DNA from 3 places in the Planococcus donghaensis genome. Region 2 is predicted to be linked to each of the others. Evidence: predicted binding sites of a transcription regulator. Region 2 holds the regulator's gene; each other region holds the start of a gene.
What was found. Region 2 encodes LexA, which represses DNA repair genes until DNA is damaged. Its sites were predicted from a motif close to CGAACATATGTTCG; they were not measured.
Positions count from the first base shown of each region.

Region 1 (2,277 bases), 990 kb from region 2:
ATGTTACGTGGCTTTCATCCACAACTAGTAAAAAGTCCTCTGGAAAATAATCAATTAATGTATACGGCTGTGCGCCAGCAGGACGAAGTGTCAAATGACGTGAGTAGTTTTCAATCCCTGAACAAAAGCCCATTTCTCTCATCATTTCCAAATCATAACGTGTTCGTTGTTCCAGTCGCTGTGCTTCTAATAATTTATCTTCGGCACGCATTTCTTTTAGCCGTTCTTCTAATTCTATTTCAATATTTTCAATGGCTTTGACCATTTTATCTTCACGCGTAACAAAGTGAGATGCAGGGAATATCGCAACATGGTCACGTTCACCAATAATTTCACCTGTCAGTGCATCTACCTCACGAATGCGATCAATTTCATCGCCGAAAAATTCAACACGTAAACACCTTTCATCGCGTGATGCCGGGAATATTTCTACCACATCTCCACGGACACGGAATGTCCCGCGGATAAAGTTAATATCGTTGCGCTCGTATTGAACATCAACTAACTTTCTTAACAATTGATTTCGCTCAATTTCCATGCCTTTACGTAAAGAAACGACTAATTCCCGATATTCTTTAGGAGAGCCGAGACCATAAATGCAGGAAACCGATGCGATAACAATGACATCATCACGTTCAAATAACGAACTGGTTGCAGAGTGACGCAATTTATCAATTTCATCATTAATGCTCGCATCTTTTTCGATAAATGTATCCGATTGAGGTACATATGCCTCCGGTTGATAGTAATCGTAGTAACTGACAAAATACTCTACAGCATTGTCGGGAAAAAACTCCTTAAATTCGCTGTAGAGCTGACCTGCTAAAGTTTTATTGTGAGCCATGACAAGTGTTGGTTTTTTCACTTGCTGAATGACGTTTGACATTGTATACGTTTTCCCGGTACCCGTTGCCCCTAATAAGGTTTGGCAACGTTTGCCATCGATGATGCCTTGGGTCAATTCAGCAATCGCTTGTGGCTGATCGCCCGCCGGTTCATATGGAGCTTGTAGGTTAAATTCTTGTTTCATAATGAGGCATCCTCCCATTCTTTCAATACTTCTACTTTAACATATGCCCTAAAAAACCCCTAACAAAAAGCGAACATATGTTTTTTATCGTGAATTTAGGAATATATATAGCCTGACAAGAACGTTACGATTCACATTCAAGCAAAGTCCTTCTTAAATATGCGCATAGAAAAAGGAAACTAGAATCGATTCTAGTTTCCTTTTTCTCTAACTATTTTAGTTAGAAATTTATTCTGTTTCTTCGTGATTTAAAGTTTGTAATTGAGCTGTGTATTTAGTGAATGCTTTTTGATCGTGATTATCCAGGGCCTCATCAATAAGGGTCATCAGCTGTTCTTCCTGTTGAGAACGGTGAACATGCTTCAAGAACAAATCTAAATAGATATCATTTAGCAATTTTTCTGCTTCCGTAATTTTTTTTGTTTGAGCCATTGCCTTCATGAAATCAGCATAAGAATAATAGTTTTCCATTCTTCCTCACCCCGAATGCTTTTCATTAGTATACATGAAAGGAATAATAAAAATCAAGACTTATTTGAAAATTACAATAAAATAGAAAAAATTTTATTTTCAATTTAATTGACGTTGCCAAATTTCCATTTTTTATTATAATAGGGTATGTAAAGTAAATTTAGGGGGTTATTCTTCATGAGTAAAAAGAATCACAGACCGTCTTCGTATACGATTTGTACAAATACGTATGCCCTTTTACCCTATACGGACGGCCACCGCACCTGGATGCGTGTGATTGAAGACCGCAATGAATTTGTGGTTGAAGATGCTGTATACAAAACGGTAACCACTTCCTGCCGCTTTTACCGTGCTTCACTGGAAAGCGCCACGCTTTATGCGCAAAAAGCTGTCGGTGTAAAACATAAACCCCCCATTATTGTAGGTGAGTATTACGGCAATCCACTTATTTTCTTTCCGACACACTCTCCTAAAAACAAAGAATGCGTTTGGTTTAATTATGATGCCATCGACCTTATCGAAAGTGATAGCAGTGGCAAAGGAAGTATCATTTATTTAAGCAATAACGTAACCGTTTATTTAGATGTATCGCCTATTGCTTTACGAAATCAACATTCTTTCGCCGGTTCTCTTCGTCGTTTTTTCAAAAAGGCGCAGCGTGTACATAATCGTCCAATGGCTTATGTGACAACACGTACATTTCCCCCACGCAAACAGCAACCTCTAGAGTAAGTGGATTTGCTCACGGTAAAGATCAACGCAAAAGAGCTTTCGAT
Region 1 covers NZ_CP016543.2:1,029,885-1,032,161, reverse strand. The annotation lists gene uvrB (excinuclease ABC subunit UvrB) at 1-1,030, opposite strand, end outside; gene BCM40_RS05095 (IDEAL domain-containing protein) at 1,259-1,501, opposite strand; gene BCM40_RS05090 (competence protein ComK) at 1,679-2,233, shown strand.
Region 1: the regulator LexA is predicted to act here: its motif matches at 1,101-1,114, upstream of uvrB (excinuclease ABC subunit UvrB).

Region 2 (2,277 bases):
CGAACAAGGAAACAGGTTTTATTTACCGGATCACGATCAATTTAGTTAACTATATTAAAGTCAGCGAATTATAGAAGAGTTTTTCTTGATAAGCTGCACGTTAAGGTGCTGCTTATGCGGCATCTTTTTTTAGTTATTAACAAGGGGGAGTTAGTTTGGAATTTAAAGGTTCGAGTGTTTATGATGAAAAAGAGTTTTTGTTGAATTATTTACAACGAAGAAATCGAGTGGATAGTCCGAATAATAGCATTGAAAAACCCGTAATGTATGACTTACTTACAGGTGTGCAAGACAAACGCATATTGGATTTAGGTTGTGGAGATGCCGAGTTCGGAAAAGAGTTAATGGAGTTAGGAGCACTTTACTACCAAGGAGTAGAAGGATCTGAACAAATGAGTAAACTAGCATCTCAAAATTTGGAAGGCCTTCAAGGTGAGATTACAAAATCCACGATGGAATCGTTCGATTTTCCGCAAGAACATTTTGATCTAGTTACTTCCCGTTTGGCCATTCACTATTTAATAAAGATAGATGAGTTATTCATTAACATTCACAACAGCTTAAAGAATGGGGGACAGTTTGTCTTTAGTGTTCAACACCCTTTAACAACTTCTTCTTTTGAGAGCAAAAAGACAGGTGAAAGAAGAGGGAATTGGGTTGTCGATGACTACTTTAAAGAAGGCGAGCGACATGAGCCGTGGATAGATAAAATTGTAGTTAAACATCATCGAACGATTGAGAGTTACTTTGCCTCTTTAACAAAGGCAGGATTTACAATTACCGGTCTTCGTGAAGGTATGCCAAGACGTCAAGATTTTCATGATGAAGAAGAATACGAACGTAGAAAAAGAATCCCCGTTATTTTAGCTTTTAGCTGTATTAAACAATAAAGGTTTTTGTTTACATAATAAAAATATTGAGTTGAAAAATTACTGTGTTAAAATATAAAAAAATAGGCATTGGAATAGTTCTATTCCAATGCCTATTTTTATTTTTACTATAGCAATTTAATCAAAATTCTTTTTAATGGATTTGGCGATAAACGCCAACCACTTTACCTAAAATAGAAACTTGATCCACAATGATTGGATCCATTGAAGAATTTTCTGGCTGTAAGCGGAAATAGTTATCTTCGCGGAAGAAACGTTTTACTGTTGCTTCGTCTTCTGCAGTCATCGCAACAACAATATCACCGTTATTAGCGGTTTGCTGTTGTTTTACCACCACATAATCTCCGTTTAAAATTCCTGCTTCAATCATACTTTCACCCATAATTTCGAGCATGAAAATATGATCATCTTCCGTACCGTAGCTTTGAGGTAGCGGGAAGTATTCTTCAACATTCTCAATAGCTGTAATTGGCATACCTGCTGTGACTTTACCGATTAATGGAACGTGCAATACTGGACTTTTATCAATTAATGCTTCTTCGGTGCTGATAACTTCAATTGCTCTTGGTTTTGTAGGATCACGACGGATCAGGCCTTTACTTTCAAGGCGTGCCAAGTGACCATGAACGGTCGAACTAGATGCTAGGCCAACTGCTTCTCCAATTTCACGAACGGAAGGTGGATAGCCTTTTAGGCGGACTTCTTCTTTTATGAATGTCAGTATGTCTTCTTGACGTTTAGATACTTTTTTCAACCGTTTCACCTCATTTGAGTAGTTCTACTGGATTTCTACCAATAGTATACCAACTCGGGCTATGAAATGCAAACATAGGTTCGAATTTTATCGTTGACAAAAACACTTGTTCGCATTATTATGAGAACATACATTCCGAGCACTTATTCTCAGGAGGCGATTTAGATGACAATCATCCGACAAAATTCTTACCTAATCTTATTCTTTGCTTTAATTATGGTATTTACTTTTTACGTAATTTTGACTCATAATACAAATAGTGTACAAACCAGCCAAGTAAAAATAGAAGAAGGGGATACACTTTGGACATTAGCTGAATCTTTTAGTGGTTCGACTCCCCATCATGAATGGATTGAGGAAATTATGAAAGAAAATAATCTTTCTACTGCAAAAATTATTGCTGGACAATCACTTAAAATACCCAGTGAACAACTAAATTTTTCTCCAGATGAAACAAGTGCATTTGCAGGTGATTCTGAATGAAGAAAAACGCTTTTATATATTGTCGTGTCAGCACGACAAAAGATACGCAGGAATCTTCACTAGAAAGACAAGAAGAAGAATTGATGAAGTTTGCATTTCAACAATCCTATAAAGTAGATGGTGTATTCACTGATCAACATAGTGGATACG
Region 2 covers NZ_CP016543.2:2,018,015-2,020,291, reverse strand. The annotation lists gene BCM40_RS10190 (hypothetical protein) at 1-74, shown strand, start outside; gene BCM40_RS10185 (class I SAM-dependent methyltransferase) at 156-890, shown strand; gene lexA (transcriptional repressor LexA) at 1,024-1,644, opposite strand; gene yneA (cell division suppressor protein YneA) at 1,810-2,127, shown strand; gene BCM40_RS10170 (YneB family resolvase-like protein) at 2,124-2,277, shown strand, end outside.

Region 3 (2,277 bases), 480 kb from region 2:
GCCAATCCTTCACGAATATCTGAGCCTTCTAAGTTTTTATCTTTGTCTTTTAACAAATTAATTTTCCGAGCGTAATCATTGAAAACACGTGTCATCGCTGCTTTTGCACCGGTTTCATGTGTGCCGCCGTCACGCGTACGGACGTTGTTTACAAACGATAAAATGGTCTCAGAATAACCATCATTAAACTGGAACGAAAATTCGATTTCCATTTCATCTTGTTGGCCTTCGATATACGCGACCGGATGAAGCACATCTTTTTCTTCGTTCAAGTAAGAAACAAAAGCTTCAATCCCAGTTTCGTAATGAAAAACGTCTTTCGCTTCTGTGCGTTGATCGAATAGCTCAATTTTTAATCCTTTTAACAAGAAAGCAGACTCGCGCAATCGTTCAGAAAGCGTTTCATAATTGTATTTTGAAACCGAAAAAATAGATTCATCCGGTAAGAAATGAATCATTGTCCCGGTTTCTTTTGTAGAGCCAATTTCTTCTAAAGTCGTCACAGGCTTTCCGCCATGTTCAAAACGTTGACGGTATTTTTTGCCGTCACGGTAAATGGTCACTTCTAAAAAGCTAGACAATGCGTTTACAACAGAGGCACCCACTCCGTGAAGCCCTCCACTTGTTTTATAGCCACCTTGACCAAATTTACCCCCAGCATGTAGCACAGTTAAAATAACTTCTGGCGTCGGTTTCCCGCTGCGGTGCATTCCTGTAGGCATACCACGTCCGAAATCTCGAACACTGATGCTGTTATCGTCGTGGATTGTAACGGAAATTTTATCTCCGTGTCCTGCAAGCGCTTCATCGACCGAGTTGTCGACAATTTCATAGACCAAATGATGCAGTCCACGCGTATCAGTCGATCCGATATACATCCCCGGACGTTTTCTAACGGCATCTAAGCCTTCGAGTACTTGAATTGCTTCTTCGTTGTATGCCGTATTTTGAATTTTAGCCATCTAATTCCCTCCAACAAACGTTTGTTCGCGTTTCACTCTATCTTAATCGTATGCTATTTCTAGACCATCTGTCAAACTTCATAGAAAAAGAGCGCTGAGCGCCCTTTAGCGGTATTGCCTATTTCAGAATGGCGTATTCCACTTTGATGCAACGATCCATAATGACTGTATACCCTGCATCAGTCAACCGATTAAATACGTTTTCATCTACTACATTTAATTGTGTCCAAAAAACAGGACAATCGATTTTCACAAATTCATCTGCAATTTCTTCTAAAAACTCGCTACGACGAAAAACGTTCACGATATCTACCTTTTCTTGGATATCGCTCAAACGGGCATAGCTTTTCTCACCCATTACCGTATCTGCCAACGGATTTACCGGTATGATCCGGTAACCTGCTCGCTTCATCGCTTCTACTACCACATAAGACGTTCGGCTAGGATTTGGACTAAGCCCGACCACAGCTATTGTTTTTGCTTGGTCGAGTACATTTTTAATTTCGTTACGGCTAGGATTTTCCAAAATGTTCACCTGTCCTTTTTTATTCTATCATACACGATTTTGTTCTGCCTGTTGAATAATCTGTCGACTATTGTTTAAAGAACTTCAGTCATGGTAAACTAAAAATACAAAATAAGGTTGTGTAAAGGAGTTCATCATGACTATACTACTTCCCCTACTATTAGCTTACTTGCTTGGCTCGATTCCTTCTGCCTTATGGGTTGGAAAACTATTTTACAAAACTGATATCCGGACGCAAGGAAGTGGCAATTTAGGAGCTACAAACACATTTCGAACACTCGGAAAAAAAGCCGGTATTGCGGTAACCATTTTAGATATTTTAAAAGGAACAGCGGCTACGTTGATTCCCCTCTTTATCGCAACGGACATCCATCCGCTAGTGTTTGGTGTATTAGCTGTTATTGGTCATATTTTTCCGGTATTCGCTAAATTTAAAGGCGGCAAAGCCGTTGCTACATCTGGTGGAATCTTAATTGGCTACCAATGGCCCCTGTTCATTATGGCAGTTGCAGTGTTTTTAATTGCATTAAAAATCACAAAAATGGTATCCTTATCATCAATTATTTTAGCGCTCGTTTTCATCATTTACATTACCATTTACGCCATTTTTTCCGCAGATTACTTGTTTATGGCAGTCATTTACTTATTGGCGTTATTCATTATTTTCCGCCACCGCGCCAATATCTCCCGAATACGAGCGGGCACTGAACCAAAAATCAGCTGGATGTAACCAGTGAAAGGACGTGTACTATGCAAATTAACATTAGCAACGACGCGCTCGATTGGTTT
Region 3 covers NZ_CP016543.2:1,541,437-1,543,713, reverse strand. The annotation lists gene parE (DNA topoisomerase IV subunit B) at 1-962, opposite strand, end outside; gene BCM40_RS07715 (CoA-binding protein) at 1,081-1,488, opposite strand; gene plsY (glycerol-3-phosphate 1-O-acyltransferase PlsY) at 1,625-2,218, shown strand; gene BCM40_RS07705 (HesB/YadR/YfhF family protein) at 2,239-2,277, shown strand, end outside.
Region 3: the regulator LexA is predicted to act here: its motif matches at 977-990, upstream of parE (DNA topoisomerase IV subunit B).